One region of the Shewanella vaxholmensis genome, then DNA from elsewhere that is predicted to be linked to it. Evidence: predicted binding sites of a transcription regulator. Region 1 holds the regulator's gene; each other region holds the start of a gene.
What was found. The regulator sigma-54, encoded in region 1, starts transcription at its own class of promoters, with help from an activator protein. The targets are predictions, from matches to a motif close to GTTGGCACGNNNNTNGNNT.

Region 1 (8,287 bases):
GCGTTGCTTTGGCCGATATGGCCTAAAGCAATACCACGGATCACGAGCGCTAAGGTTTGATTACCGGCCACACCGCCCATGCTAGGGACAATTGTCATCAAGATAGCGATAGTGGCAAATTGCTCGATAGTGCCTTCAAACATATTGCTGACAGAGGAGGCGAGTAGTGCAGCGAACAAGTTAATCGTGAGCCAGAGTGAGCGACGTAGGGTACTTTTTAGCACTGGGCCAAACGTATCCTCGTCATCATCCATCCCCGCCATCCCCATCATGGAATGCTCGGCGTCTTCGCGGATAACATCGACCACGTCATCGATTGTGATCCGTCCTAGCAGCTTGCCATCGCTGTCAACGACGGGAGCTGATACCCAGTCATTGCGTTCGAATTTCTGCGCCACTTCACTGTCGGACATGCTCACAGGAATACTTTGGATATCGGGGTCCATGATGTTGCGAATTGTGGTGCTTGGCGCGCAAGTCAGTAGATCTGCCAGCCTGACACCGCCGAGCACTTTGTCCTGTTTATCGACGACATATAAGGTATCTGTGGTGTCTGGCAGGTTGCCCCTTTGGCGAAGATAGCGCAGCACCACATCGATATTCACATCGGGTCTTAGAGTAACGGTATCTGTGTTCATCAAGCTGCCGGCGGTCTCATCGGGATAGGATAAGGCCTGTTCTACCCGCTGGCGGTTTTGTTCTGTCATCGACTGCAGCACTTGCTTGTAAACGGCATCGGGAAGACTACGTAGAATATAGGCCAGATCGTCGGTGTCCATACTCGCCGTCGCTTTCGCAACTCGCTCAGGACTCATGCTGCGGATCAGCGGATCTTTGAGTTCCTCGCTTAACTCGTCGAGTATGTCGCCTATTTGTTCTTGATCGATAAGCTGCCACAGCACTTGTCTGGCGCTGGGTGGTGAGGATTCTAAGATCAGCGCGATATCAGAGGCGGCCATTTTTTGCAGCATGTTACGTACGTGCACAAACATGCCACTACTAAGCGCTTGGTTTAACTGGTCTAGACTATGTCCGGTGTGATCGTTTTCTGAATTATCTACGGGCATTTGTCCTCCATAGTTGTCCGCCACTGTGCGGCAAATTGGTTCGAGAGTGCGCTGCTTGGCGCAGGGCTGAGACTTAGCGGTGACTTCGCGATAGCTATGCTTCAGTCACAGATAGAGCACTCTGGCATAGGTCATGCGTTTTACGCATAGATTAAGGCGGTTAAGACTAAGGTGAGTCGGCGGTAATGCTCGCTAGTGTAATCGCCTATGGTTCGTGTCGTCGAGCGACAAATGTGTCGCCAAGCTTTTGAAACGAGATGTGAACTGCACAAATAAGCAGTGTTAAATGTGAGGTGTACTAATCTGAGTGCCTGTGTGGAACACTGAGTATGAAATGAAACTAACAGGCTTCGTCAAACTTAGCGTCGATTAAGGCACAAATGGCATCCAGAGCGGGCTCAGCATCTGGGCCTTCGGCGATAAGTTTAATGGTTTTACCCATGCCAGTTTCAAGCATCAATAAGCCAAGCACGCTGGCGGCAGATGCCTGTTTATCGCCTTGTATTAAGGTGATGGTCGCATCAAACTCGGATGCCAGTACCACCAACTTAGTAGCGGCACGGGCATGTAATCCCAGTTTGTTACAGATGGTGATCTGACGTTCAAGCTTTGGCATTATTCAGCTCTCGATGGCGGGCATAAACTTTATGTTTACCGTTACTAAAGCGTTTAGCCAATTGCTCTGCGACGTAAACCGATCTGTGTTGCCCACCCGTGCAGCCAATCGCCACAGTTAAATAACTGCGATTGTTGCGCTCGAGATGTGGCAGCCAAGTTTCCAGTAAATTTTCGATTTGCCAGATGAACTTATTCACGAGTGGTTGACGATTTAAGAACTCAGCCACGGGTTCATCTAAGCCTGTCAATGGACGCAGCGCCAGTTCCCAGTGTGGGTTAGGCAGGAAGCGTACATCGAACATAAAGTCGGCTTCGGTTGGCATACCGTGCTTAAAGCCAAAGGACTCGAAGTTGATCACTAACTCTTTATCGACGCTGCCGAGCAGAATTTGTCTGACTTGGTCGCTTAAATCATAGATATTCAGGTTCGACGTATCTATGTAGTGATCGACCAGTTTTGACATAGGCTCGAGCAGCTTCCCTTCCAGTTTTATCGCTTCTTGCAAAGAGACTTGGCTCTTCGACAAAGGGTGCAAACGGCGGGTTTCGCTGTAACGCTTGAGCAGAATTTTATCGCTGGAATTGAGGAAGAAGCTGGTTAACTCAGTATCAGGAGGCAGGCTCGCGAGTTGCTTCACTAAGACCTTGTCCTGCTCAGGCATGTTACGCACGTCGACACTGATGGCGACGAGATCGTTACTGCCTTTGAGTTGCTCAAGCAAAGTGCCGATTAAGGGCAAGGGAAGGTTATCGACACAATAATAGCCGAGATCTTCGAGTACCCTTAGGGCGACAGATTTGCCTGAGCCTGAGCGGCCCGACACTATGACCAGTTTCATCCAGTGATTACCTGATAGAGTTCCGTTTCATCATGCGTCTTGCGTAATTGCTTTAATATTTGCTTGTCGCTCAGCTTTTCGGCCATGCAAGACAAGGTACTTAAGTGCTGCTGACATTGGTCTGCAGGCACCAGTAGTGCAAATAAAATATCAACAGGTTGCTTATCGATAGCATCGAATGCTATCGGCTCTTCACACTTAATGAGTATGGCAATGGGCTGATCTATATCGGCTAGTCGACCATGTGGAATGGCGATGCCGTTACCTATACCTGTGCTCCCCATCTTTTCGCGCGCCACTAGGCTTTCGAATATCTCTTGAGATGAGAGGGTCGGGTACTGGGCAGCGACTAAGTCGCTGATGAGTTCCAGTACCTTTTTCTTGCTGCCCGGAGTGGCGCAGGTAGTGCACTCCGGCCGCAGTATGGTACAAAGTTCCATTATTAGTGTTTTGTTAACTTCTCTTTGTGTTTAATAACCTGACGATCAAGCTTGTCAATCAGGGCGTCTATAGCGGCATACATGTCAGCATGCTCTGAAGTAGCAAAAACTTCACCACCGATAAGATTTATTCTCGCTTCGGCGATCTGTTGCATTTTCTCGACATTGAGCACAACGTGCACATTATTGATCTGTTCGAAATGGCGTTCAAGTTTTGAAAACTTTTCTTCTACATATGCGCGTAACGATTCGGTAATTTCGACATGGTGTCCACTCAGGTTTATTTGCATAGAAACGTCCTCCGATATCCACTGTAGGTTATAAACTTTTACGCTGATTAGAAGGCGGAATGAGCATAGCCTCTCGGTACTTCGCAATGGTTCTGCGGGCTACGTTGATCCCTTGTTCTGCCAGAAGTTGCGCCATCTTACTGTCGCTCAATGGTTTTTTCTGGTTTTCCGCGGCAACCAGTTTCTTAATGAAGGCCCTGATTGCTGTGGATGAGCACTCCCCACCATCGTCAGTACCGACGTGGCTAGAGAAGAAGTATTTTAGTTCAAAAAGTCCCTTAGGGGTATGCATGTATTTCTGTGTCGTCACCCGTGAGATGGTCGACTCATGCATTTCTACCGCTTCGGCAATATCGTTAAGCACCATAGGTTTCATGGCTTCTTCACCGTATTCAAAGAAACCTTGCTGATATTGCACTATGCAATTCGCAACTTTAAGTAAAGTGTCGTTACGGCTTTCTAGGCTTTTGATAAACCATTTAGCCTCTTGCAGATGGCCACGAATAAATTGGCTATCGGCTTGGTTTTTAGTACTGCGCGCCATCGATGCATAGTGTTGATTTACATTGATTTTTGGCATGCAGTCTGGGTTAAGTTCAACCACCCAGCGGCCATTCTTCTTCGACACAGACACATCTGGGATGACGTATTCGTCATCGTTGGGCGTAATCAATAAACCTGGGCGGGGATTGAGGGTTTGGATAAGCGCGATGCCGTCCCTTAACTCATCCTCTTTTAATTTAGTCTTACGCATCAACAATCTAAAATCGCGGGCGGCGATCAGATCTAAATGATCTTTGATCAACATGCGGGCATTTTCTAGATGGGGAGTGTCAGCGGCGAAATGCGACAGTTGGATCAGCAGGCACTCGCTTAAATCGCGGGCGGCCACACCAATGGGATCAAAATGTTGAATGCGCTTGAGTACGGCTTCGACTTCGTCGAGTTCGACCTCAGGATTACCCATAGCTTCGAGGATTTCATCAGTGCTTTGGGTGAGATAGCCTTGATCGTCGATGGCATCAATAATGGCGGTAGCAATGGCTAAATCGGTTTCAGAAAACGGCGTGAGGTTTTTTTGCCATTCTAAGTGCTCATACAGGCCTTCACTGGTCTCACCTTGGAAGGGCATATCATCTTCACGACTGCCACCGGGGCCAGAATTAGGGGAGGCGGTGAACACTTCATCCCAGGTGGTGTCCATGGGGAGTTCGTCGGGCATGGACTCTTTCGTGAGCGACTCTGCCGTGTCTATGGTGGAGCTGTCTTTTTCTGGCGGCAGGGTGCTAGATTCACTGAAATCCGTATCGGATAGCGTTTGGTTTACAGGGGCTTTAGTGGCGTCGAATTGATCCTCTTCCAGCTCGAGAAGGGGATTAGAATCTAAGGCTTGCTGGATCTCTTGCTGCAGTTCTAATGACGACAGTTGCAACAGACGTATGGCCTGTTGTAATTGTGGCGTCATGGTTAACTGTTGACCCAGTTTGAGCTGGAGTGACGCTTTCATGTTACCGCTGATCCCTACGTTATTATTGTTGGATGAGGTCGCTTGTTATCATCTTGAGTGGAGCACAATGCTGGCACAAATTGCCTTCATTGGCTCCGCTTGATTAACTATAGCCTGAATTGTTCACCTAAGTACACAGCCCTAACTTGCTGATTGTCTAAGATCTCTGCAGGTGTTCCTTCGGCAATCAGGTTTCCGTGACTCACAATATAGGCATGTTCACACACATCTAATGTCTCGCGAACATTATGGTCGGTGATCAACACGCCAAGGCCACGACTTTTGAGCTGTTCGATAATCTTTTTGATGTCGATAACTGAAATAGGATCGACACCCGCAAAGGGTTCATCGAGCAAAATGAACTTAGGATTTGCTGCTAACGCCCGCGCAATTTCGACACGGCGACGTTCACCGCCCGACAATGACATGCCTTGGCTGTCACGGATGTGGGTGATGTGGAATTCTTCGAGCAGATGCTCGAGTTGTTCTTCCCTTTGCTCTTTCTTCAATTCTTTGCGCGTTTGCAGTACGGCCATGATGTTGTCATGGACTGTCAGCTTACGGAAGATACTGGCTTCCTGCGGCAAGTAACCTATGCCTTTGCGGGCGCGCAGGTGCATAGGATCTGCGGTTAAATCATCATCGTCGATAAAGATGTGGCCTTTATCGCTTTTAACCAGACCGACGACCATGTAAAAGGTGGTGGTTTTACCCGCACCGTTTGGGCCGAGCAGTCCAACAACTTGACCTGTCTTTACCGTTAGACTGACGTCTTTAACCACTTGGCGACTCTTATAACTCTTCGCCAGATTTTGTGCTCTTAGGGTGATTTGGGTCATTTAGAGTCCTGCTTTTTCACAGGTTTATCCGCTGGCGCGTCTGGTTTGGCATCATCTTGATAGCTTTCAGGCTGAATAATAGTGATCACGCGATCGTCACCACTACCTGTGCTTTCTGCAATCAATTTTTGCTGGATGATGTTATAGCGGATCACATTACCCGTCACTTGGCTACCTGCTTGATCTAACGAAGCTTGGCCTTTCAGTGTCAGGGTACGGCTTGCCATATCGTAACGAATTTCTTTCGCGCTCGCCGAGGCTGGACGGCCATCGTCTAACACTTGGCTGTAAGTTGCGGGGTTACCAGTGGCCACTAAAATTTTGCTATTTTCACCTTCGGCAGAAAATGCACGCAGTTCATTTGCTTGGATTTTTATCGAGCCTTGGGTAACTTCCACCGGACCAAAGAAGATGATCTGGTTGTTCTTGATATCTGCCGTTTGGCTCACTGCTTTGATTTTAACTTCCTGCTTTAGGTCGTCGACTTTAGCAAAGGCGCTCATGCTCATTATTAGCATTAGGCTGGCAAGTAATACGTTATTTTGCTTCATATGTTCCTACTACCTGACTGGTCAATTTCACTTCCTGCGCGTTGAGGTCGGCATAAAGGCCTTGGCCTTGAATATTAAAATCTTTCCCTGTGACGTAAATGGTACGGTCAGAGGTCATTATCATAGTATTGAGATCGAGTTCCAGATAACTGGTGGACAAGGTCTGGATCGGTTCTTCTGCGCTAATGGCATCAATAATAACATTGTTTTCGAGTACAACCTTGCCCGTTTCCTTGTTTAGCTTGCCCTGATCTGCACTGAGTTGCCATTGTGCTTTACCTTGGTCTGGATAAACAAGATAAACAGGTTGAGTAAAGTAAGTTTGATTCGTTGAATCATAATGTTCCATGTGTTTCGCCGTCACACGGCTATTAACTAGCCCTTGTTCATTGAACTCAACACTGCGCAGATCTTCAATGATGAAATCTGGGGTATTTTGATCTTTAACTCTATTATCGGTATCACCGCTGTGTTTGTTCTGCACTTGCCAATACAGCACTAATGCCGTTCCAAAAAAAGCAATAATCGCGAGTGTCACACGACTCATATACTCATTCCATGGGCCGAAGTGAATTTATTTTGACTGAGTAGCAATAGATCTGTGAGTTCACGCAGTGCACCGTGGCCACCATTGAGCGTAGTGACAAAGTGGGCGTGCTGACGCACATAGGGATGACCATCGGCCACACTGACCGCTAAACCGACGACATTCATCACGGGTAAATCGACAATATCATCACCGATATATGCTACTTCTTCCGGGGTGACACCATAGAGTGCGAGCAATGCTTCATAGGGCTCGAACTTATTATCTACGCCTTGGTAAATATGGGTAACCCCAAGGGCTGTCATACGGTTTTCAACGATTTTGGATTGACGTCCAGTGATAACGGCGAGATTAAAACCGCTGGTGAGTAGCGAGCGCACACCATAGCCGTCGCGGGTGTGGAAGGCTTTTAGCTCTTCGCCGCTATTGCTTAGGTAAATACGGCCGTCGGAAAACACTCCATCGACGTCACAAATCAACAGTTTAATCTTTTGCGCGCGTTGCCACACATCATCACTGATTGGGCCGTAAAATCCTTGCTGTGGCATTAAATGACTCCTGCTTTAACCATGTCTAGCATGTTAAGAGCGCCGATAGGATGGCGGTCTTTATCGATAACAATTAATCCGTTGATGTTTTTTGAGTCCATCACTTGCAGCGCTTGGGCGGCCAACACACCGTCTGTGATGGTCACGCAGTTACGGGTCATCACATCGGCGATGGGCGTAGTGCGTAGATTTACTTCGGCATCGATAACGCGGCGTAAATCACCATCGGTGAAGATACCAACCAGCTTGCGCTGATCATCGATAATCGCCGTCATGCCTAAGCCTTTTTTGGAAATTTCGTACAGGGCTTCTGTGATGCAAATATCGTGGTTAACGAGCGGTAAGTCATCACCGCTATGCATGACATCGCAGACTTTTAACAATAACTTACGCCCTAAAGCACCGCCAGGATGGGACATAGCAAAATCATCACGGGTAAAGCCTTTGGCTTGTAGCAGCGCAATGGCAATGGCATCGCCCATCACTAAGGTCGCTGTGGTGCTTGATGTTGGGGCGAGTCCAAGTGGGCAAGCTTCTTCTGGGACTTCAATACATAAATGTACTTTAGCTAAGCGCGCCATGTTCGATTCGGGTTTACCTGTTACCGCGATAACGGGCACGCCCATACGTTGGATGACGGGCATTAAGGTGAGGATTTCGCTCGACTCACCAGAATTAGAAATCGCTAAAATCACATCGTTATCGGCTAATACACCGAGATCACCGTGGCTGGCTTCACCCGGATGCACAAAAAATGCGGGCGTTCCTGTGCTGGCGAGGGTGGCAGAAATCTTATTGCCGATATGGCCCGACTTGCCCATGCCCATGACAATCACTTTGCCTGTGCAGTTGAGGATCAACTCGCAAGCTTCTGCAAATTCAGCCGAATCAACATATTGATAAAGATTGTCTAGGGCTGACTTTTCAATGTCGATAACTTTACAGCCCCATTGGCGCAGTTGTGATTTGTCTACCATGTCTATCTCTCTTTTTGCATTGTCTTTGTCGCCCCATGATGGGATTGGAATAGCACAATTTGGT
Region 2 (8,287 bases), on a different contig from region 1:
GTGTGTTATGGGAACTTCAACAATGACGTCCGACTGTGGTTTATACACTAAATATCTTAAGGATTTTACAGCGGGTGATGTGATCCTAAGCCATGAGCGGATGCTGGAATTTATTAATGACCTGACAACCCAAGGTTGGTTATTGGCAAATTTCACTTGGGACTATTGGTATAACAACAGTTACTTAGTCGATAAACCCGCCTACATTCGTGAAGCGAGCATAGCACAATGCAAATTGCTGCTGACCGCCATGACGCGACTTGAGGTCTTTAGTCCTGGCGTATTAGAAAATATGCGCCGCCAAGGGATTTTACTGGCCATTGTTGAGCGCTTGCAAAGCTTAAATGTGCCTAAGTCGAGCACTCATCTTGAATTTATCAGCCGCTAACCCCGCACTTTAATGGATTGTTATCTAATCGATTATCTTACTCTTTAGTCTAATAAAGTGTTTTTTTGCTTGTGACATGATCCGTGGATTGGTTAGTTTGGACCTCGCTAATCATAATAATAAATGCACGGAGGCCTTAATGTCTGTTCCAACAAGCCAAGTTATCAGTCCGCTCAACGTCAGCGAGTTTAGAGGCGAGTTATCACCGAAACTCGTTGAGAAAACCATAGGTCAATATCTTGATGAGATTGCGGCAACCTATCCCGACCAATTAGCCGTTGTCGTACATCATCAACATATCCGCTGGAACTACCGCCAATATCTAGATCAAATAGAGGCGCTCGCCACAGGGTTATTGAAGCTTGGCATTCAGCCCGGTGATAGGGTGGGTATTTGGTCTCCTAACAATATCGAGTGGTGTTTAACCCAATATGCGACCGCTAAAATTGGCGCCATCATGGTGTGTATTAACCCTGCGTATCGGCCTGAAGAATTGCAATATGCGCTGAGTAACGTGGGTTGCCGCGCGGTAATTTGTGCCGACAAGTTTAAATCCAGCAATTACCTCGAAATGTTATACGAATTGGCACCTGAACTAACTTCTTGCCCTGCTGGTCAATTACAGGCGAAGGCCGTTCCTGAGCTCGAATTTGTGATCCGCATGGGCGCTGAAAAATCCGTCGGTATGTTGAATTTTGATGACCTGCTCGTCGATGTGACCGCCGATGATAAGGCAACACTCGAGAAGATCGGCACAGCATTAAGCCCGTATGATGCGATTAATATCCAGTTTACCTCTGGCACTACGGGTAGCCCTAAAGGTGCAACCTTATCCCACTATAACATTTTGAATAATGGTTATTTAGTCGCAGAGGCGATGAAGTTTACCTGCCACGATAAACTCTGTATTCCTGTGCCCTTATACCATTGTTTTGGCATGGTGCTCGGCAGTTTAGTCTGCTTAGCCAAAGGCGCAGCGGCTGTATTCCCCGGCGAATCCTTCGATCCTTTGACGACATTGCAAGTAGTTGAACAAGAGCGGTGCACCGCTTTACATGGCGTACCGACCATGTTTATTGCCGAGCTTGAGCATCCTGAATTTACGCGTTTTGATTTGAGTTCTTTACGAACCGGCGTGATGGCGGGGGCTACTTGCCCAGAAGAAGTGATGCGCCGAGTACAAAATCTCATGTATATGAAGGAAGTACTGATTGGTTATGGTCAGACTGAGTGCAGTCCGCTCAATCATATTACCGAAATCGATTCGCCAGTTGAGAAACGGGTGCTCACTGTTGGCCGTGCTTTGCCCCATACCGAAGTGAAAATTGTCGATGAATTTGGTGAAGTGTTACCAATTAATCAACCCGGTGAAGTCTGTAGTCGGGGATATTGCATAATGCAGTGCTATTGGAACGATCCAGAAAAAACAGCGGCGACCATAGACAGTGCGGGTTGGCTACATTCGGGCGATATCGGCCAAATGGATGAGCAAGGTTATGTGCAAATTGTGGGTCGCATTAAAGATATGATCATTCGCGGTGGCGAGAATATCTATCCCCGTGAGATTGAAGAGAAACTTTACACCCATAAAGATGTGCAGGATGCGGCGGTCTTTGGTGTTCAAAGCGATAAATACGGGGAGGAAGTGTGTGCTTGGATTAAAGTCCGCTCTGGCGCGACGATTACCGAGGAAGATATTCGCCATTTCCTCACCGAGAAGTTTGCCTACTTTAAAGTACCGCGTTACATCAAGTTTGTGGATCAGTACCCAATGACTGTGACGGGGAAAATTCAGAAATTCAAAATGCGCGAGCTGATGTATCAAGAGTTATATGAAGATATTAATGCTTAAGTGATGTGATTTGGCGAGCCTGCTTTTTTGACTTCAAGCCGCACAATGCGGCTTGAATTTTATTCAGTCTATAGGTGTCGTTTAACCGACAAGTTAACGAGTTAACGGAAGAGTCGACGAGTCATGCCATCAAGCCAAGCCGCACTTTGAGTTAACTTTCGCTGGCTGCGACGTAGCGCCAGCTTTGCCCAGGCATATTGTGTGCTGAGCAGCGCTAACCCTAAGATGAACAAGAGTAAACCTGGGCCAGGTAAGAGTAAAAAGACCAGCCCGAGCAAGGTTAAAGCTGCGCCAATCACAGTGATCCCTGCTTTAGTTATCGCGCCTTTTGCATGGGAGGACGGCGCGAGATTGAAAAAGGTAACTTTGCGCATAGGAGTTGGCCTCATGGTGAGTTAATTGAATCAAGATCTACTGTCAGCTGACTATCAGTTGTGTGCTAACTGTATATCAGTTTTCAGTCTAATCCTTTGCTCATTTATTGGCAGCTTATGTCGTCAGCCTAATTGTAACAAAACTTCACTTCCCCGCAGTGGCTTCATGGCTATACTAAAACCAGAGAAAAAATCTTGGCAGATAAAAACTAAAGCTCAATTTGTCGATGATTTAGTAGTCAATCCATTCTGCAGGCTAAGGAGTCCCAAATGGTTCGATGGCGTTCAATGCTCCTTGCGTGTTGCCTTTCCTCCATGGGATTGAGCACAGCGAAAGCGGATACCTTAATGCTGACATCCTTACTTTGGCCGCCTTATTCTGGGCAGCAATTATCCGAGCAGGGCGCGAGTATTGCTGTGGCACGGGCGGCGCTCAAAGTGATGGGGCACCAATTAGAAGTGGATTTTTACCCATGGAGCCGCGCTGTAAAGCTCGCCAGTATGCCTAATTCTGACTATCTGGGTTATTTCCCTGAGTATTACTTTGAGACTGAAAAGTTTGTTTTTTCTAAATCGATTGGCGACGGTCCTTTGGGACTGGTGGAGCAAAAAGCCCATCCTGTGAGTTGGAATTATGTCGAAGATCTGAATCGCTATACCTTAGGTGTGGTGAAAGATTATGTGAATACTCAGGCGTTAGATCGCATGATTTCCACAGGCGTTCAGCCGACTGAAGCCGTTACTTCAGATGAGCACAATATTAAGAAAGTGGCCGCCGGCCGTATTGATGCGGCGGTAATCGATGTCAACGTGCTGCACTATTTACTTAAGCAAAAGCCTTTACAACCGCTGGCGGACAAACTGCAAATCAACCGCCAAATTTTAGCGAATAAGCAGCTTTATATCGCGTTTCGTAATACCGAAGAAGGCAGACGTTGGCGGGATATTTTCGACCAAGGCTTGGCGCAAATAGACGTCGAAACCATCATCGGAGAGCTACTGTATCGTGAAGACTAATGCATGATTTAGGTTAGTGAACTCTCTATTCTACCCCTTATTTTTTCCTCTATTTTCAGCCAATTCCTCTCAAAATTACATCAGATATTCCGCTTGTCATCATTCTGTCTTTGTTCACTATTAGCATCACCTTAACGGCATGAGTTGCTTTCTCATTTTATTGTTTAAGGTGACATGAATAAACTTCCCTTTGAGTTAGATACGCTGCAACAACTCATTGATACTCATCATCTTAAGTTGCAGTATCAAATTCTTGCCGACATCCCATTTCGTCACGAACATTTTCCTCTCTACAGTGTTGAACTGGGCGGGGGAGATAAGCCCTGTCCGACAGTACTCTTTGTGGGCGGCGTGCATGGGGTTGAACGTATTGGCTCTCAAGTCATCTTGGCATTGCTGAACAGTTTGTTGCAGCGGCTGGTGTGGGATAAACATCTACAACAGATGTTAACGGGCGTGCGGTTAGCTTTTGTGCCTGTGGTGAATCCCGTTGGTTTATTTATGGGAACGCGGGGTAATGGCAATCAAGTGGATTTGATGCGTAACGCCCCGATAGAATCCAGCGAAAAAGTCTCCTTTATGGTGGGAGGGCAGCGGATATCGTCGCGGCTGCCTTGGTATCGCGGCATGGGGGGAATGGAGCTTGAAACTACTGGCTTAGTTGCCTATGTACAGCAATTGCTGAGCCGCAGCACTAGTTTGATTTCCCTCGATGCTCACTCAGGCTTTGGCTTGAGTGATCATATTTGGTTCCCCTACGCCCATACGCGTACCGCCTTCGAAAATGCCAATTATATTTTTCATCTAAAACAATTATTTGAACAGAGTTATCCCCATCATGGCCATTATCGGCTCGCACCCCAGAGTCAGTTTTATCGCACCCATGGGGATATTTGGGATTACCTCTATCGCCAACATCAAGTGGCCGATCCCCATGCGCAGGTACCGTTTCTGCCTTTGACATTAGAGATGGGATCCTGGGCTTGGATTAAGAAAAATCCCAGACAAATATTTAATTTTGCAGGTTTTTTCAATCCGCAGAAAACACATCGTCATCACAGAATTTTACGCAGGCACACAGTGCTGATGCAATTTATGATGGAAGCGGCCTACGCCCAATCGTTAGAGCAGTTAACGCCTGAACGTTTGGCTGAACTCACTGAGTGCGCGCGGCAGTATTGGTATCGGGAGCCACAGTCATGACAACTTGGGTGTTATTGCGGGGATTAATGCGTGATCAGCGCCACTGGAATGGCTTCGATCAGCGACTGCGACAAAAGGGGCTGCGAGTACTGACTCCTGACTTGCCGGGCAATGGAACGCTATCAACCGAGGCCAGTCCGCTTAAGATTGCTGACTATGCCCATGCAGTGTGGCAGCAATTGGATGAGCAGGTACAAGAAGGAGAAGGCATTTACCTTCTCGGTTTGTCTATGGGCGGTATGTTGGCACTGGAAATGGCGCGTCAGCGACCTTGGCAGATAAGGCATGTATTTGTACTAAACAGCAGTGCGGCTAATTTATCGGCTTGGTATCAAAGATTTAATCCACTGAATGCATTGAAGGCGTTTTTCTTGCGGGCTCGAGGTAAAGCCTTACATCCCATCGAGTCGACGATAGTGCGTTTAACCAGTTTTCGTCATCGGCGAGACTGCAGTTTAATTGCCGAATGGAGTGAATTTCGCCGCCAATCGTCGCCAACTATTCGTAACGCCTGGCGGCAACTGTGGGCGGCTTTTCAATATCAGTGTCCATTGACCGTGGAAGTGCCGATAAGTGTACTCTGTGGCGACCGTGATGCGTTGGTGAGCATGGCATCGAGCAAAGCCTTGGCACAGCACTTTCACACGGATTTGATAGTATTAGCGTATTGCGGCCATGATGCGGCCATTGATGCCCCTGCAAAACTGGCACATTATCTGTTGGCAATTGTGGCGCCGACTAAGTCGCAAACTGAGGTTCAAGAGGATGATGAACCTGCCCATGCGCAATATGTCCATACTCAATACAGTTGCAACGATTTACTGGAGGAAGAAATGGCCTTTAACGAGGCGATATTTTCAGTGTGGGATGAAAAAGCCCTATCCATTCTCCACAGTAAATCATCGACAGTAAATCATCGGCAATGAACAGCGCTAAGACGGATAACTCACTGCCGATTAGGCTTTAGCCACGACGGTTTGTCCTATCGGTGTTAGGCTGAGTAATGCCAGTTTAAGATGCTGTATTCCAAAGGGAATACCGATAATAGTCACAAAACAGGCTAAGGCATGGACCAGGTGGCCTATGGCTAACCAGATCCCAAACAGCAAGAACCAAATAATATTTCCCACCATGCCTAGGGCACCTGTGCCTAAATCGTCACGTCCGGTTAAGTGACGACGGCTGATTTGTTCTTGACCAAAGGGCCAGAAGGTCATTTCACCGATAACAAAGCAGGCGCGGCCAAAGGGAATACCAATAATGCTGATAAAACACAGGATACCTGCGAGCCACCAAGCGAGTCCCATTACAAATCCACCGAGCACAAACCAAGCTATGTTGAATATTAAGCGTAATACTGCCATTGAAAACTCCTTATGTTACTTTTTTAGCCATTATCGTTAGCTGTAATGAATGCTGTTAGCTTTGATAAACTGAATATATGCCAATGACTAAGCGAGAAACGTGCCAATTATTTTATTTTCAAAAATCAATATCTTACATCCGCCTGTTTAAGCTTCATTTGTGATTTTTACTAATTCTTCGCTAAATTGCTAATTTCTTAAGAGCAGAAGAGCAAAGGCGGCGTTACACTAGCCATTCCATCCAATGGCTTAAAAGCCTGAGTATTTAATCGTTTGAGTAGCCTGATGTTTGCAAATTCCCCCGTCGATATTTTTGCCTTTGCTGGTCGAGAAATATTTCTAAAACGTGATGATTTATTGCATCCAGCGTTTAGCGGCAATAAAGCGCGTAAATTCGGCTACTTTTTAGATCATGAGTTTGCAGGCATCAACAAGGTGATAGGTCATGGCTCACCCTTAGCAAACTCTTTGTATTCCCTATCTACATTGGCCAAGATGAAAGGCTGGCAGTGTGATTTTTATGTTGACCATATTGCCAGCCAGATTGTTAAGCATCCCACGGGGAATTACGCTGCGGCATTGGCAAATGGCGCCAATATTATCGACTTAAGTGAGTTAATGGCGCAAAAGCTGGCGTTTACTCAGTCGCAGGGTGAACCTCAGGTTTTATCTGGCCACAACGTTAGTTGTGAACCTGCTTTGCAAACGGGTAGTGCGCGACTGAGTTGCCAAGAGTATATTGAGACTCAGGTACTCGCGAATGAGCCGACGGCGCTTTTTATCCCAGAGGGCGGGCGTTGTTCCTACGCTGAATACGGGGTAAATGTATTAGCGCAAGAAATAGTGCAATTTGCGCAGGCGAATGATTTAGTCGATTTAACGGTATTTTTACCGTCGGGGACGGGGACGACGGCGTTATTTTTAAATCAGTACTTTATTCGTCAGCAAACGGCGATTCGTGTCGTGACTTGCGCCGTGGTGGGCGGCGATGATTATTTACGTTTGCAATTCTCTATGCTTAATCCAAATACTCTCGAGCATCCACAGATAGTGAATGTCGGCAAAAAATATCACTTTGGTAAACTCTACCCTGAATTCTATGCCATGTGGCAGCGCGTTTGTGCCTCAGGTATTCAATTTGAATTACTCTACGATCCCTTAGGTTTTATTGTGCTTGAGGATTATTTACAGCGTAGTGAACCAGGTCATGTGATGTATTTGCATCAAGGCGGATTATTGGGGAACGAGACTATGTTGCCGCGTTATCAGCGTAAATTTGGCCAAAGTAGCTATGCTCACGGTGCAGGATATTTACTTAGTGACGCTAAGACATAATGTGTTTGAAGCTGTGTCATGCCTAAGTTAAGCTTATGATATTGAATGATGGGGAATACTCATGACTGAAGCGGAATATCTTGCCAATTACGATCCTAAGGCTTTCAAGGCTCAGCTACTGACAGTGGATGCCGTATTGTTTACCTACCATGATCAGCAGCTTAAAGTACTCTTAGTGCAACGTTCAAACCATCCTTTTTTAGGTTTGTGGGGATTACCCGGAGGCTTTATCGATGAAAATTGCGATCAATCCTTAGAACAAACCGTATTACGTAAACTGCATGAGAAAACCGCGGTAGTGCCACCTTATATTGAGCAGCTTTGCACTGTGGGTAATAGCTGTCGCGATGTGAGAGGTTGGTCGGTGACAGTGTGTTACACCGCCTTGATGAGTTATCAAGCCTGCCAAATCCAGATTGATTCAGTGAGTGATGCTAAGTGGTGGCCATTAGAGGATGTGTTAAAGATGACCTTAGCGTTTGATCATCTGCAGTTAATTGAGCAAGCGCGGGAACGCTTAACACAGAAAGCCTTATATTCTTTAGTGCCAGGCTTTGCACTGTCTGAACCTTTTACCTTGCCAGAACTGCAGCATGTACATGAAGTTTTACTGGGTAAGCCTATCCAAGGTAAATCTTTTCGTCGGCGGGTTGAACAGGCCGATTTATTGATCGATACCGGATTAAAGCGCACTGAACGGGGGCGTCCTGCGAATTTATACCGCTTGAAACCCGATACCGCATCGTACCGATTC
Region 3 (8,287 bases), on a different contig from region 1:
GCTGCGCGACAAAGCTTCCAGAGTCCGGACCGAGTTGCCCAGCTATAAGCATTCTTATATTCAAAAAATCTGCTTTGAAGGGGCTGGTACTTTAGGTGGCACAGAAATTTGCCTTTCGCCTGAGCTCAATACCCTGATTGGCATTCGTGGCAGTGGTAAATCATCCGTGTTGGAAGGGGTACGTTACGCGCTGAATATTCCCTTTGGCGATAAGTCGTCGGATGTGGAATACAAAGAGAGTCTAGTAAAGCACTTACTGCGCAGTGGTGGAAAAATTACCATCGACGCCATTGACCGCCGCGGTCAGCCCTATCAAATTCGCCGTATATTGGGTGAGCGCCCCGATGTGTATGTGAATGGTCAGTTGCAACCGGGAGTGTCGGTACGTGAAACGGTATTGCATCAGCCGATTTATTTTGGCCAGAAAGATCTTTCCAGCACGGGTGCTGGCTTTGAAAAGGATTTGATTGAAAAGCTACTTGGCGAAGCGCTGGTGCCCGTTCGGCAAAAAATTGAGCAAGGCCGTCAACGTGTGGTTGATGTGATTAATCAGATTAAACGCCTCACCCGAGCGGCAACGCAAAAGCAAGAATGGTTGCAGAAAAAGCAAGATGCTGTATTTAAGCTCAAGTTCTATCAGCAACACGGTGTAGAGAGCAAGCTGCAAAAGCAAATTGATTTTGACCGCGACGAACGCAAAGCGCAGCAAGTTATTCAAGGTGCCGAGCATTATCTTTCTGATCTCAATAGTTTTGTCGCCAGCTTTGAGGATGAGCTAAAGAATCAGGCGTTGTATAAATCTGCCCAGAATCAGGTGTTTTTTGATGATTTTTTTGAAACTTATCAGCAGTTGATTGCAGGCTTTGATAGCATCAAGCAAACGGTGTTAAATGGTCACAATACTGTTGCGCTATTACAGCAGAAGCTGTCTGGTTTTGTGCAACAAAAGCAGGCGCTGAAGGAAGAGTTCGCGGAGATTGAACGCAAGCTGGCCACAGAGCTTAAGCAAGCTGGTGCACAGGCAATTAGCCCACAGGAGTTTAAGCAGCTTAAAAGCCTATTAGATCAAGCCGAACAAATGATAACCGTGCTAGACAAAAGCGAGCAGCAATATGCGGATTTGAATCAATCGCTGGAACGTGAATTAGCACAGCTTAACGATCTATGGCTGGAAGAGTACCGCACCATTGAGCAGGTGCTGGGCAAGATAAATCGGGTTGATTCTCCACTTAAAATTGTGCCGCAGTTTAAGGCGAATAAAGCCGCCATGCTGAAGCACATACAAGATTTGTATCGAGGGAGCCGTATTCGTGAAGCAACGTTGCAGGGAGTGGTGAATAGTTTTAGTGATTTTGCTGCTGTCTATCGCGATAAAGTAGAAGTAGATATCTTACTTGGTGGTTCTTCTGATACTTTTTGGCAGCACTTTGAAGAACATTTGAACTCTTTATTAACTTGGCAAGTCCCTAATGTGTTCACTATTGAATATCATGGTAAAGCACTGGCACACCACTCTTTGGGGCAGCGAGCATCTGCCTTGATGCTGTTTGTGTTGAGCCAGCAAGAAAATGATGTGGTGATTATTGATCAGCCAGAAGACGATTTGGATAACCAAACCATCTATGATGATGTCATCAAGCTTATTCGAGAGATCAAGCCCTTTACTCAGTTTATCTTTGCAACACACAACGCCAATATTCCTGTACTGGGTGATGCGGAACAGGTGATAGCCTGTGAGTATCAAGATGACCACATCGCGTTAGTCACTGGCAGCATTGACTGTGCTGAAGTTCAGCAACGCATTGTTAGTATTATGGAAGGCGGTGCCGAAGCCTTCGAAAAACGTAAGCAGGTATATGAAGCATGGAAACCGAAGAACTCTTAGCTATTATTGCCAACGGTGAAGACTCAAGGCATCAGTTTAAAGCCACCATTAATAATGAGAACTCATTGGCCTCTGAAATGGCCGCATTTTGCAACTCTAAAGGTGGCTACATTCTCGTTGGTGTAAACGACGATGGATCTATTTCAGGGTTGACTGACGAAAATATCCGAGAGATTAATAATCGGATCTCTAATGCTGCATCTAATAACGTTAGGCCAGCAATAAATCCAATGACTCAAAATTTCACTTTGCCAACTGGGAAGGTGCTGCTAGTAACCGTCGAAGCTGGTTTGAACAAGCCTTACATGGATACTAATGGGTATATCTGGGTTAAAAGTGGCTCTGATAAACGCAGAGTGACAGCACGCGAAGAGCTCCAACGAATGTTTCAAGAAGCAGCACTGATACATGCTGATGAGATCCCTGTAGGCGGAAGTTCAGTTGCGGACATCGACCAAGAGTTTTTTGACGCATTTTTCGAGAGAGAATACAGCGAACGGGTTGAAGACCAAGAAGTATCTCGCGTTCAATTACTTGAAAACATGAACTTGGCAAAAAACGGTCAACTAAACATTTGTGGTTCTCTTCTATTCGCTTCAAGACCGCAAGTACGCTTGCCCGTTTTTATTGTAAAAGCGGTCGCTTTCCCTGGTGTTGATATTGAAGATGAGCATTACATCGACAGTCAGGATATTAACGGCAAACTTTCGGATGTGTTCCAAAAGGTTCTCGGCTTTGTGCTGTCTAACATTCGCCATGTACAGAATGAGCAAAGCATCAACTCTGTGGGTGAGCCTGAAATACCGCGAATAGTGCTTGAAGAGCTTATTGCCAATGCGCTTATTCATCGTGACTACTTCGTATCTGCACCAGTTAAGGTTTTGGTGTTTACAGATCGGATTGAAATAGTTAGCCCAGGTCACTTGCCTAATAATTTAACGATAGAAAATATTAAGATGGGCAACTCAAACGTTAGAAACCCAATTTTGGCTTCTTTCGCTCCAAAAGTGTTGCCATATCGTGGTTTGGGGAGCGGCATAAAACGGGCGATAAGAGCTTACCCCGATATTGAATTTATTGACGACAAGGCTGGCAATGTATTTAAAGCTATTATCAAACGAGTTCAGTAAACAGCGAGCGCTGCTCGGAGGGCTAACTTGCTCAAAGATATGGCACCTTCTGAGATTTTTAGCTCGGTTCTCACCTTACACTTAGGCGCCGTTTAAGGCTAACAGAATACGATTTAGCTCGCGGAATTAAGCACTGTCATGGAAGTGACCGTTCGTGGCATGGATGCCACGGTCGAGCCTATAGGGACATATTCACGGCGAGTCACTGGAATGACAGTGCTTAATAGCTTAACGATTAAATTCCATGATAAATCAATTTTTTAAGATTTCGTCGCCATCAAATTTAGGCCTGATTTTGAGCTGAAGAAGTAAGAATCGAGAGCTAAAAAAATGCCACTACAAGGGGTTAGTGGCATAAATGCATAAGTCGGGCATACGCTTAAAAGGGTGGGTAGAAGACTGACATCTTGGCTGGGAACCGTTGCAACATCAGTCTCTACGCCGGGAAGTGGGTAAAACCTTTGGGTGTAGGGTGGTAAAACGGCGCGTTATTCCATGCTTACTGGGCCGTCGATTTTGTTAAATTTCACATCACCAGAACCTGCCGCAAGAATCGTTAATCCCTTAGTGTTAAAGACATTAATGTCGCCTGATCCGTCTGTGATGGTCACAGGACTCTGCACATTGGCGACTTCGATGTTGCCTGAACCATCATCGATGGCGATATTGCCGCGAATATCAGTTACCTTGATTGCGCCAGAGCCATCGTCAATCGTGAGGCTGCCGTTGATTCGGCTGACTTCAATATCCCCTGAACCATCATCAATGCTGACATTGTTACCGCCGTTGATGATGAGTTCGCCTGAACCGTCTTTGACATTGATATCTGCTGTCATCTTGCTGATCAAAATGGCACCTGAGCCGTCATCGATATCCAGTGCTAAATTCGCAGGTACTTGCAGTTTTAGGTCGATATAGGGCGAGTAATTATTAAAACCGCTTTGTTCAAAATCGGCCTTGAGCTTGGCCTTGTTGGCCTTTTTTTCAAGAGTGAGAATGACTTTGCTGTCGTCGTTGCCGTCCTTATTGCTATAGATGTCGGCGACGAGTTTAATTTGGGTTAGCCCTTCGACACCGATAATTTCGAGGCTGCCTGCGCCAGTCTCGGCAATCAGACCTTGTAAGTCTTGGCTATCGAGTGTGAGTTCGCGTTGCTGGTGGTCTAAATCGGGCATGCCAGCGGCGTTGACATTAATAATGCAGCCAGTGAGCGATACCCCTGCGGTAAACACCAATATAAAAGCGAGGGTGAATATAAATGGGCGTAGTGACATGTTAGCTTCCTTGTTTATCTGGCACTCGTTATTCGGGTGAGCGCTGAGTCGTCTTGCGATGGACAAGACATTGCACAGCCCATGCCAATTTTAAGTTTCATTCATAATCAATTAGTTAACCTAAAAGTGTCCGCACTTGGCTGTGCGGACATGTCCGCCGAATGAGGGATTTACTCACAGATTAGTGAAATTGCTCATTTATTAAGTTAGCTTGAGCCTCATAGGTCTGGCCGGGCAAACATACAGAAAATACAAAAAACATAAGAAGGGATGCAGATGGATTATTTAACGACGAACAAGACGGCTTGGGATGCGCGCACTCGGGTACATTTAACTTCTGATTTTTATGATGTGGCGGGCTTTCTTAGTGGTAAGACTTCGCTGCGGGAAATTGAGCTAGGTGAACTCGAGGTTGCAGGTAAAAGCTTGCTGCATCTGCAATGCCATTTTGGCTTAGATACCTTGTCGTGGGCGCGAATGGGAGCCAGAGTCACAGGCGTCGATTTGTCAGAGGTCGCGATTGTTGAAGCGCAAAAACTGGCAGAACGGACACAGTTGTCCGCCGAGTTTATCTGTAGCGATGTTTACAGTGTGGCGAGCAAGGTTGAGCCTCACGATATTGTGTTTACGTCCTATGGTGCCATTGTTTGGTTGCCGGATTTAACTCTATGGGCGCAGACAGTGGCTGCCTGTTTAACACCCGGCGGACAGTTTTACATAGCCGAGTTCCATCCTGCGCAGCAGCTATTCGATGGCTATAGCTATTTTAATCGGGGTGAGCCAGACATAGAGCAGGAAGGCACATATACCGAAAATACCGGTGATGATCAGCAAACCTTAATGTGCTGGTCGCACAGTCTATCTGAAGTGATCAATGCGTTATTGCAGGCGGGCTTAGTGTTGGAGTTCTTCCACGAGTTTGATTTCAGCCCCTATAACTGCTTTGAAGGGCTCGAAGCGCAAGCCGATGGTCGTTATGTGTTAACACACCAAGGGCAGAAGGTGCCCTTGGTGTATAGCATCAGTGCGCGTAAACCCGCTTAATCACAGCCTTTTGTAATCGCGATGATCAACGACTACGGTAAACCGGATACTTAAGGTATTGGTTATCGTAGTAAGGGCTACGTTCATAGAACCAGCGTAGGCGTGCCTCAGGATCGGCGGCAAACTCGGCATTGGTCAGTGCTTTGTCGAACTCCGCTTGTAGCTTAGGATCTTCCTTCAGCATCTTGGCCGCCAGTGGCTCTACCGCATAATCTTCAATGTATTCAGTACGAGTGAAGATAGGATTGAAGAAACCCCATTGCAGTAAAGAATCTGGTGATTGCGGCTCAAGCAGTAAAATCGCCAGATCGCCTAGCGGTTGATCTGTACTGATTTTAATGGTGCCAGCGGGCAGAGTGGTGCTGACTTTGGTTAACTCTGACTCGGCTTTGACCGTTTGGCGCCCCTCAAAATCCTTAGTGCTAAACACGGGATTGCTGAGGGTATATTGCTGCAATTTCAACTCGGTTGGCTTTTTGAGCGTGGTCATGCGAATGCCATGCACGTTAAGACGATCAATCACTTGAGTCCATTGCGCTGGAATATAGTAAGCACTCGGACGAGTGACCTTAATGTCGGGCACTGTTTCAGCCATCACAGGCAAGTTAGGGTAAATTTTTGGTTCACCTGTCCAGCGCACAACTTCAGCGCCACTGATGGGGCTCTTTTCAAGTAGATAATCTATGCCTTTAAAATCCCAGCCTTTTTCTAATGGTGCTAATTTCCAAGTAAGGGTGATTAGCGGTGAGGCGCGGTATTTATCTTCTTGAATCGCACTCTTAAGTTTCGTCGCCTGTTCACCCACGGTTTTGAGGGTTTGCGCTAACATCACATAGGTGCCGAGCACTCTTTGTTTAAAGGATTTTAAGCTGTGGTTTTCAATCAAAATAGTCGGTAAATGGCGCGCATCACCATAACCGTTAGAGAAGCGCGGACTTGGATTCCACAGCGACATGCCTTTGGTGATATCGGCGTTATCCACGGCAAAAATCAGCGGGCCGGGAATATGGCCTTGCTCGGTTAATGCCGCTTCAACTGCGGGTCTGTAGCTGTTTTCGAGCCAGCGGTAACTGGCTGGGCTTAACCCTTGGGCAAGGTTATAACCAAAGGTGACATCGTATTGGTAATCGATGCCGTCGGTGACATGCACGTCGATATACAAGTCTGGCTGCCACACGTTGATTGCGCGCAGCATGTGCTGCATTTCTAAGCTGTCGGCCTTGGCATAATCGCGGTTAAGGTTGAGATTATTTGCGGTAGTGCGCCAGCCCATATTCACTGGGCCACGTTGATTCACGCGATTAAATTCGCCGCTGCGCTCATGGGCATCGACACTAAACATAGGCACAAACAAGAGGTTGGTTTTATCCAGCAGGGCGCTTTTATCGCCCTTGATGATGTCGCGTAGCAGCATCATGCCGGCATCTTTACCGTCGATTTCTCCTGCATGAATCCCTGCTTGCACTAAAACCGTTGGCTTAGTGTTTTGCTTGAGGCGCGCCGACTCATTAATGCCTTCACTGCTGGCGATATACATCCAAATATCGCGGCCCTGTGGGCTCTTACCTAAGCTAACCTTTTGTAATTTATCTGACTCGCCCGCAAGTTTGTCGAGCCAAGCGATAGTGGCATCGTAGCTCGGACTTTCAATGCCACTACTTTGCTCAAAGGGCGTAGCCCACTCGTTATCGACACTCAACATGAGCGATTCGCTGGCGCCATGCCAAGTGATACTCGGCGGTAAAATGGCATCGTTGACAAAGGTGTTGGCTCGCTCAGGGCTAGGCGCGGGCTCTGGCGCTACAGTGGTGGCATCGGTTGCGACAGCCGCAGCGGGTTCGGTTGCTTGGGTATTCGCAGCTGGACTTACATCTTGTGGCGCTGTTGCTACTGGGGTTTCAACTGGCGTTTTGTCGGTGACGGTTTGCGCCGCAGCGACTGGCGTTGAGGTTGGCAAATCAGTAGATGCTTGAGCTAAGGTTTTTGCATCGTTGGCAACAGCATCGACAGTGTAGAGACTGCCCGCAGAAAGGCAGGCAATAGCGATAACGGAAAGGGAAAATAAGCGCATGAAAAGAGTCCATATATCGAATTTTTATTAGGACGGTATCTTTTCATTAAACGCCCCGTTAACGCAAGGGCGGTCAAGGGGTTATCTTGGTTCGCGAGAGTGATTTTTAGCTGTGATTCCCCGTGGTAACGGCTTATGAACGCTTGGCAGTTTTGTGTAACACGGTTTGTCCGCTATAGGCGATTTCGATAATCTCGATATCGGCGTAGAGGGCTTCGACGGCGATGGCGAGTTGATAGATAAGCCAGCCGTATCCCGTGAGGGCAAATCCCTGCGCGACTTCATTTGTCAAAGGGGCTGAATTCGGCGTCTGGGCGGCCAAGCTGAGTTGTAATCTGAGTTGCAACTCTTGCCCTAGGGCGGTGGGCAGCGTGGGTAAAGATGCGGTTTTACCTGCGACAAATTCACTCAGCCTTTGAAGATGGGCGGTAAGCTCGGCGGCGACGCGATTGATTTGGTGGTATGCCTCTTTGTCGGCTTCCTGCCAGCGACTCAAAGGCAACAATTCGAGTAGGGTGATCAGCCGAACCTGTTTATTGACCAATTCCGCCAGCAGTATTTTATGTTTTTTTAAGGTTTGGCTTTCCCACTCTAGGGAGAAAAACAGCTTCTTTTGGGTTAATACCGCTTTCATGGCCGCTTCGAGTTCGGCGCGAAAATCTAAATCATGGTTAGCGGGAGCGTGTAAATGTTGGGTGAGCACCTTTGCCATATTGTCGATGGCATTGGCGAGCTGGCTGCGCCAGTCTTGTTTGGCCTTGATTGGGAAAATAAATAGCGAGACTAAAATAGCAATCACGCAGCCTGAGAGTATGTTGGCTGTGCGCCACAGCGCTTCAGAAGTATCATGGTTAGCATCGCCGACCACTATGATGATGGTAAA
Region 4 (8,287 bases), on a different contig from region 1:
GGAAGGATTTAGCGACGGCAGCAAACGCCGATGACCAGTGTTCATCTTTAAGCTCAAACGGTAACCACTGCTCAGCACTATCCCCTTGAGCAGGTGCGTAAACCCATAATTTATCGGCACAAACATAAACGCCAAGGCTAGTCGGATCCGTTCTTTTCTGCCAAAAGGCGAGTCGACCTATAAGACTTTTTTCCATAAAGATGCCTGTAACCAACTGAATTTAAAAGCGTGAGTAGTCTCTTATGCTTAAACTTCCTGTTACTCCACTCTCCAGTGTTCCTTGCCCTATGAGCTGCTGTATACCTAATTTAAACGGCAAACGTCATTATTTTGGCACAGGATAGTTTAGCTGCAAATACTCGTATTTTATAGATAAATACGTGAATAATAGGATCTATTTGTCTCTAAGACGACATTAGTCACCCAAATACCACACTTGCCTTACTTAGCCTCTATGGGTTCACTGAAATACATTCCCTGCGCTGCGCCAACACCGAGGATTTGCAGTGTCTGCCATTCTTCGAAGACTTCAACCCCTTCGGCACAGACTTGCACTTCCGTTCGATACAAACCGCCAATCAAGCTACGGATGAATAATTGGTTTTCTGGGCGTAAATGAATATGCCGCACAATCGATCTATGTAGCTTAATTAAATCAAAATGACATTCACGAATATAGTAAGTGCCAACGACCTGCTGGCCCACATGATCGACGCATAATCTCGCGCCCATTTTACGGATCATATCTAATTTAGGCTGCAACTTTTCTTGATGTTGAATAACGATATCTTCCGACACTTCGAAAATCAATCGCGTGGTCAAATGACGATATTCTAACAGCGTCGTTTTTAGCCATTGGGTAAAAGCTCGACTCATTAGCGAATCCAAACTCAGATTAATACTGTATATCTGTGGCGCTGATTGCTTATTTGTTTGAGTATTCGACACGCCGCCCGCTAATTCATTCGACAGTAACAATAATACCCGCTCAATAATTTGCCGTTCGACTTGCGGCATTAAACCACATTTATTCGCCATTGGAATAAACAGTGTGGCACGAATTAGCGCGCCTTGATTATCCCGCGCCCGAGTAAATATCTCTTTATGGTGCTCATTACCATCAGAGTCGATTATCGGCTGGCTAAAGGGGAAGAATCGCCTTTGCACTAACGCATTTTCTAAAAAGCTACGCCAACGCACCGAGCCTTTAGCAAACTCTTCATCAATCGCGCCTTTGTCGTACATAAACCAATTACTATTGCCCTGTAATTGTGCCGCCCTCAAAGCCATATCGGCTTCTTCAATTAACTGCGCCGCATTGTCGCCTGCGGTAAAATAAGCGCATCCGAGGTGGAAAAAGTTATCGCTATTGTCGACTTCGGGTAACGGCTGGCTCAAACATATCTTAAGTAACTTACTGGCGAATTGGTCGGCTTCGATTAACGAGATTTGCGGCACAACTATGGCAAATTGATTGTGGGAACGACGGGCAAAAATACTGTTGGCTTGGGTTTGCAGTAATTGGCTTATCGCGTTAACAGTCGAGTTTAATAACTCTTTGGTTACCGCTTCACCTTGGGATTGCTGCAGTAAATCCAGATCATCCATCTCTAATAAATAAATCACCCCATGGGCGAGCATAGCCTGATTATGACTAAGGGCGTCGAGACGGTTATTTAAGAAAAGTCGATTACCAATGCGCGTTTCCGCATCGAGAAAGGTATTAGAACGAATGAACTTGTCAAAACGACCGCGCTCTTTTTGTGCGTCTTGTAATTCTTCTAACAACTTGGTCAAAGCGCGGTTAATCAGCCTTGGCTTGCCATTTCCGGGAGTCGCGAGTGCTTGCTCGTGCTTACCTTGCAGAATCAATCGACTGCGTAAGGCTAATTCTTCAATGCCATCCAATTGCTGGGAAAACCATAAATAGCCAAAACGCACTAAGGCTGCCACAGCTAACACACCGACCAACAGGATGAGGATTTCATACCAACTAAAAGTGTAATGCTCGAAGGGTTGGGTCAAGGTCAGCTGCATACGCAGACCAGATTTTGGATCTAACACATGGTCATACACCATGGCATTTTGCGTAGTGAGATTGCCTTCATAGGCAAAGATCACTTCATCTTTCAAGGTCAGCCGAAAATCAACAGCATTGTAGGCGAGCAGCATGGGCGGCAGCCAAGCTTCCAAATCCCAATCGGGTTGGTGTTGATATTGGTCCACTAACATAGTTTCGAGTTCGGCGACTTTCTGCTGCTGAAATTTATAGGTCAGCTGCACGAAACTCATCATAGCGCTCAGCAAAAATACGAAGGCGATAGCGGCTAATGACATTAACCAAAAGCTGGTTAATTTTGTAGTTAACATTCGGGTGAATTTCATCTATCCGCTATCCTGCAGGATTATTATAATTATTTGTGCGATTTTAACAGGAGTACAACAAAGTTGTCCGTTGATTATTCAGTAGCATAACCTAAAAGGCAACCAAGACGCTGTGACTTTAATGTCCACTTAAAAACAAAAAAGAGGCTAATTAGCCTCTTTTCGATGTTTTTACCACTTTTAGCCTAGTCGGCGTATTGAGGTAAAGTAGGAATCGCAGCAACACCAGAGTCGATAGCCGCCTGAGCAACCGCACGGGCAACATTAGACAATAAACGTGGGTCCATCGGTTTTGGCAGCACGTATTCAGGGCCAAAACTCAGTGAACTCACATTAGGATAAGCCTTCAACACACTCGCAGGCACAGGCTCTTTTGCCAGTGCAGCAATGGCATGAACCGCGGCGATTTTCATCTCATCGTTAATGCATGACGCACGTACATCCAAGGCGCCACGGAAAATAAACGGGAAACACAATACGTTATTCACTTGGTTTGGATAATCGCTGCGACCGGTACCCATGATCAAATCGCTGCGCGTTGCGTGAGCCAGTGCCGGTTTGATTTCAGGATCTGGGTTAGAACAGGCAAAAATTACTGGCTTATCGGCCATCAACGCAACTTCTTCTGCACCTATCACGTCAGGACCAGATAGACCTAAAAACACGTCTGCGCCTTTAATAACATCAAGAAGCGTGCGTTTGTCTGTATCATTCGCAAATAGCGCTTTATATTCATTAAGATCCGTACGGCCAGAATGAATCACACCTTTAGTGTCTAACATATAAATGTTAGCGCGATTCGCACCACACTTGACCAGCATAGTCATACAAGCAATGGCTGCCGCACCTGCGCCCATACACACAAACGTTGCGTCGCTGATCAACTTGCCTTGAATTTCCAGCGCGTTAATCATACCCGCCGCGGTCACAATTGCGGTGCCGTGTTGATCGTCATGGAATACTGGCACTTTACAACGGGCAATCAATTCACGTTCGATAACAAAGCATTCTGGCGCTTTAATATCTTCAAGATTGATACCACCAAAAGTGTCAGCAATCGCAGCAACTGTATTGATAAATTCTTCAGGCGTATTGTGGGTGATCTCAATATCTGTCGAATCGATATTTGCAAAATGCTTGAATAATAATGCTTTGCCTTCCATCACAGGTTTAGAAGCCAAGGGGCCTAAATTGCCTAAACCTAAGATCGCCGTACCATTGGTAATCACGGCAACCGTATTACCTTTATTGGTATAACGATACGCATTGTCAGGATTAGCCGCGATTTCACGCACAGGCTCAGCCACTCCAGGGCTATAAGCTAGAGCGAGATCGTGACTCGTTTCGGCAGGTTTGGTAAGGCAAACTGCGGTTTTGCCTGGTATTGGAAATTCATGATAATCGAGTGCTTGTTGACGAATATCTGACATTTTAAAATCCTGAAATGCGACATTTATAATTTATGAGAGTAAGGCCTACCAACACACATCTAGTCTCACCAAAGGGTGATGTTAATAGTCTGGCTGGTCGGGGTAAGATACGCCAATAAGGGGGATTTTTAAATAAGAGATTCAGAAATTTCACTTTAGCCTGCAAATATCACCTCTAAGCTTAGTTTTATAAACTTATCTCCTATAATAAAGCTGCATTTCTTAATATATTTTGTAGGAAACAAACATATATTTTGTAGTTATAGCGCTAGTTGTAGCGAGTTAATCTCAAAAATGTTGGTTAAATTACAATATATAACGGCTAGCATATTTATCTTATAGATAATTGCTATAAATAAGTCGAATTACATACTTGAACTCGCAATACTCAGTAAGTTGACGATTAATTGAGTGAAGTCGTACCAGATGGGGGATTTAACATAAGTATTAAGATAGGCGTAAATAAAGCAGTTCAGCAAATGACAGAAAGCAAAAAGGCGCCATAGGCGCCTTTTCTAGAAACATTGCAATCGCAATTATTTCTTTGCAAGCACTGCGAAGCGCTTGTTGAATTTGTCGATACGACCGCCAGTATCAACAACTTTTTGTGTACCAGTGTAGAATGGGTGACAAGCACCACATACGTCTAAATGCAGATCTTTACCAGCAGTAGAGTTTACTTTGATAACGTTACCACAAGTACAGTTTGCAGTGATGATAGCGTATGTTGGGTGGATACCTGGTTTCATTGGGGTTACCTCAAAAGTGTAAGGCCATGTCGCTCTTCCAACCCGTAGTCGGACACCACATGCATGTTAATAACAATATGTTTAGGGCGCAGAATGGTACAGCATACCCACAAGGGATACAAGTAGATTATCTGAGCGTTTGGCGGTTAATCTGCGTCTATTTTGACTTTAGTTCGCCGCTTCATTCTCCCGCCTCTTTAGCTTCAAACATCGCCTGAGCCTCTTTGGCGTTAGCATGCTGTGCCAAAATCATTTTCGAAGGACAGGACAGAGCCGCATTACTCTTGAGTGCGTTGATTTTATTTTTTGAGAACGCCGCAGGATTCGCCTCATAGATCGCCAGCATAGCGCCATAGACACTCACGTCCCAATCGTTGGCATAGCGATTGGCGATTCGCCACAAGGTCTCACCTGCAAGATAAGTTAACTGACAATGTTCAGGTGTCTGCGAAGCGGTTGGGGACGTTTCAGCGGCATTCACTTTGAGTTCGCTATTTGTTGTCTTAACTGCTTCAGTGACTACGACTTCAGACATAACAGGCTCAGGCATCATAGTTTCAGCAGACGTTGCTTTAACGGCAACAGGTTCAGAGTTTTTGGCGGCAGCCTTTACCTCGGCAACCTGGGTATTTTGCTCATCCGCTGCTTCAGGAAATTTAAAGCCAGTCACAACTTCAGCCGCTGGCACTGTGGGCTTAGTATTTACATGAGTATTTACATGAGTATCTATATGAATATTTGCAGCCGTAATAACCGTCGCGGTCTTAGCACCCACCGCTGATGTGGATTCTGCGGCCACTTTTACAGGCTGAACATTCACTTTATCCGCACGCTTTTGCACCAGCGCTGTCGTCGTATTTTTACTGCCCGATGCCGCGCTCATAGATAGCGCAGCCGATGTTGGCTTAGCCTCGCCAAATAGATTGATACTTTTGACCTCGTACCATCGGTCGAGTCGATACTCCCTCACTAAGAGTTTAGCTTTGTCATCCTTTACATCTTCAACACCTGTGAGCAAAACTAAAAAGCGATTAAGCTCCTCAACCATTAACTTTTCTTCGCCGCCAGCTTGCTGCACCACAAACTCTAAGCGCGACATGTCTTGATTGTCCGCAATCACATTCACCCTGAGTTTTGGATAACCACCTAACTCAAACATGCGGCTGTTAACGCTCACATGGGAGACTTGTGCCATGCTCGGTGCGCTACACACTAACGCGAGTAGACCTAATGATTTCACTATATTAGCCATTTATTTACTCTCAACTATCCTTGGTAAACCATCATTAGGGCTAGCCCTAGCCAGCCGCGCTGAGTACACTAAACCACATTCTTGCCTAAGACTTGCCTGCATATGTCATTGTTTGTCGAAGTTGCGTTACCTGTGCCTATGCGGCAAACCTTTAGCTACCGCGTACCCGAAACTTATCCTAGTACACCGCAGATAGGCGTGCGCGTTAAAGTCCCCTTCGGTCGTCAACAATTAATCGGATTAGTCACAGGTATCACTGAGTCTTGCAGCTTAGCGCCTAAACAGATTAAGTCTGTGCTTGAGTTTATCGACGATAAACCTTTGCTGCCTGAATCACTTTATAAATTAACGCTTTGGGCCGCGAGATACTATTTTTGCAGCCAAGGGCAGATGCTAACCCAAGCCTTACCAGTCGCCCTTCGCAAAGGGCTCAATGCCGCGCCACAAAAGATTCAATTCTGGCAATTAACTGAAATAGGCCAAAATATTGCGCCCGAAGCAGTTAAACGCGCACCCGCACAGAAAAAACTACTCGAGTTACTCAAAACCGCCAGCTTAACCCAAGAAGAGGTTATCAGCTTAGACATCAGTAAGGCGGCGCTTAAAGCCCTAGAAGATAAAGGCTGGGTAGCACGTCATGAGAAAGTCGCCGAGCTTAACCTCGACTGGCGCACCACACTCGAAATGGACGAAACGCCACATAAACTCAATAAAGAACAAGCCGTCGCCGTTGCCACTTTAAATCTGCAACAAGGATATCACTGTACTTTATTAGAAGGCATTACCGGTTCGGGTAAGACGGAAGTCTATTTGGCGGTGCTCGAAGAAGTCCTTAAGCAAGGCAAGCAAGCATTAATTTTAGTGCCTGAAATCGGTTTAACGCCCCAAACTATCAATCGCTTTAAGCGCCGTTTCAAAGTCAATGTCGCCATTTTGCATTCAGGGTTAACCGACAATCAGAGACTCGAAGCTTGGCGCCAAGCCCGCTGCGGTCAGGCCGCCATCATTATCGGCACCCGCTCAGCCTTGTTCACACCTATGGCGTATCCCGGCATCATCATACTCGATGAAGAACACGACAGTAGTTTCAAACAACAGGAAGGCGTTGGTTATCATGCCCGCGACTTGGCAGTCATGCGTGGCCATTTAGAAGCGATTCCGGTGATTTTGGGCACAGCGACGCCCTCACTCGAAAGTCTACAAAATGCCTTAAGCGGCCGTTACCATCATTTACAATTGGGTGAACGCGCAGGTGCGGCTAAAAAAGTGCGCCAAGGCATTATCGACATTAAAAATATGCCGCTGAAAGCCGGTATGTCAGTGCCGTTACTGAACGAAATCCGCCTGCATTTAGATGCAGGCAACCAAGTGTTGCTGTTTCTCAATCGCCGCGGCTTTGCACCCGCCCTGCTTTGCCACGAGTGTGGGCACTTACACGAGTGCGACCGCTGCGACGCGTTTTTTACTGTACATCAATCCCTTGGTGAAATTTGCTGCCACCATTGTGGCAATCAATATGCCATCCCTAAGCAATGCCACAAATGCGGCAGCACTATGCTGATGGGCCAAGGTATAGGCACAGAACAACTCGCCGAAGCGCTGCAACAGGAGTTTCCGAAACATCCAGTGGTGCGCATCGACCGCGATACCACTCGCCTAAAAGGCTCATTAGAAACCCACTTAAACGCAATTCATAAGGGCGAATATAAAATCCTCGTCGGCACGCAAATGCTGGCTAAAGGTCATCACTTTCCTGATGTGACGCTGGTTGGGCTACTCGATGTCGATGGCGCCTTATTTAGCGCCGACTTTCGCGCGCCCGAGCGTTTTGGGCAGCTCTATACCCAAGTCGCAGGGCGTGCGGGCCGTGCCAGTAAACCCGGCACGGTATTATTGCAAACTCACCAGAGTGACAATCCTATTTTGCGGGATTTGCTGCACCGCGGTTATGGCGAGTTTGCCCGTAGCCAGTTAAAAGAGCGCCAACAGGCACTGCTGCCGCCAGCATGGCACATGGTGTTGGTACGCGCCGAAGCGCATTTAGCCAGTGATGCCGATAACTTTCTCAACGCCTTCGCCGCGCTCTTGCCGCAAGATAAAGAATTTGAGGTAATTGGTCCTATGCCAGCGCCCTTAGATAAAAAAGCCGGCAAGTTCCGTCGCCAACTGCTATTCCAAGCTAAAAACCGCAACCGTCTGCAGCAAGAGTTTGAACGTATTCATCCGCTTGTAGAACAACTGCTCGAAGCTAAACGCTGCCGATGGAGCTTAGACAGAGATCCGCAGGATCTCCTCTGAGTCGAGTATTTGATAAGTATTTAAGCGCCATTTGATAAAAAATCATCGGGAAGATAGCAATTGTTAACCACAAGCGGCTAAAATATGCGGTTATTCCCTGTATTCACTCTTAAAGTTAGTGCCGATTAGAACCCATGAAATCACATATCCAATCATTACTTGAACAAACTCTA

Region 2: Q4Q46_RS12535 (YccF domain-containing protein) is a predicted target of sigma-54. The motif match lies at 6,288-6,306, and genes of this name have one in related genera.
Region 3: Q4Q46_RS09275 (DUF4097 family beta strand repeat-containing protein) is a predicted target of sigma-54. The motif match lies at 4,360-4,378, and genes of this name have one in related genera.
Region 4: Q4Q46_RS14230 (FimV/HubP family polar landmark protein) is a predicted target of sigma-54. The motif match lies at 5,887-5,905, and genes of this name have one in related genera.

The regions. Positions count from the first base shown of each region.
Region 1 is NZ_JAUOEV010000012.1:117,826-126,112, forward strand. Features, by position in the region: gene mgtE (magnesium transporter) at 1-1,067, opposite strand, end outside; gene Q4Q46_RS12160 (HPr family phosphocarrier protein) at 1,408-1,683, opposite strand; gene rapZ (RNase adapter RapZ) at 1,670-2,524, opposite strand; gene ptsN (PTS IIA-like nitrogen regulatory protein PtsN) at 2,521-2,964, opposite strand; gene hpf (ribosome hibernation promoting factor) at 2,967-3,254, opposite strand; gene Q4Q46_RS12180 (RNA polymerase factor sigma-54) at 3,283-4,761, opposite strand; gene lptB (LPS export ABC transporter ATP-binding protein) at 4,869-5,600, opposite strand; gene lptA (lipopolysaccharide transport periplasmic protein LptA) at 5,597-6,151, opposite strand; gene lptC (LPS export ABC transporter periplasmic protein LptC) at 6,138-6,698, opposite strand; gene kdsC (3-deoxy-manno-octulosonate-8-phosphatase KdsC) at 6,695-7,246, opposite strand; gene Q4Q46_RS12205 (KpsF/GutQ family sugar-phosphate isomerase) at 7,246-8,223, opposite strand.
Region 2 is NZ_JAUOEV010000013.1:45,856-54,142, forward strand. Features, by position in the region: gene Q4Q46_RS12505 (DUF6508 domain-containing protein) at 8-388, shown strand; gene Q4Q46_RS12510 (AMP-binding protein) at 528-2,240, shown strand; gene Q4Q46_RS12515 (PGPGW domain-containing protein) at 2,342-2,614, opposite strand; gene Q4Q46_RS12520 (substrate-binding periplasmic protein) at 2,885-3,631, shown strand; gene Q4Q46_RS12525 (M14 family zinc carboxypeptidase) at 3,806-4,834, shown strand; gene Q4Q46_RS12530 (alpha/beta fold hydrolase) at 4,831-5,760, shown strand; gene Q4Q46_RS12535 (YccF domain-containing protein) at 5,791-6,198, opposite strand; gene Q4Q46_RS12540 (pyridoxal-phosphate dependent enzyme) at 6,484-7,533, shown strand; gene Q4Q46_RS12545 (NrtR DNA-binding winged helix domain-containing protein) at 7,595-8,287, shown strand, end outside.
Region 3 is NZ_JAUOEV010000008.1:95,488-103,774, forward strand. Features, by position in the region: gene Q4Q46_RS09265 (TrlF family AAA-like ATPase) at 1-1,885, shown strand, start outside; gene Q4Q46_RS09270 (RNA/DNA-binding domain-containing protein) at 1,864-3,015, shown strand; gene Q4Q46_RS09275 (DUF4097 family beta strand repeat-containing protein) at 3,504-4,289, opposite strand; gene Q4Q46_RS09280 (class I SAM-dependent methyltransferase) at 4,566-5,333, shown strand; gene Q4Q46_RS09285 (M14 family metallopeptidase) at 5,359-7,404, opposite strand; gene Q4Q46_RS09290 (FUSC family protein) at 7,538-8,287, opposite strand, start outside.
Region 4 is NZ_JAUOEV010000016.1:42,459-50,745, forward strand. Features, by position in the region: gene Q4Q46_RS14210 (MSHA biogenesis protein MshI) at 1-196, opposite strand, end outside; gene csrD (RNase E specificity factor CsrD) at 442-2,385, opposite strand; gene Q4Q46_RS14220 (malic enzyme-like NAD(P)-binding protein) at 2,571-3,815, opposite strand; gene rpmE (50S ribosomal protein L31) at 4,352-4,564, opposite strand; gene Q4Q46_RS14230 (FimV/HubP family polar landmark protein) at 4,746-5,816, opposite strand; gene priA (primosomal protein N') at 5,919-8,114, shown strand; gene argS (arginine--tRNA ligase) at 8,249-8,287, shown strand, end outside.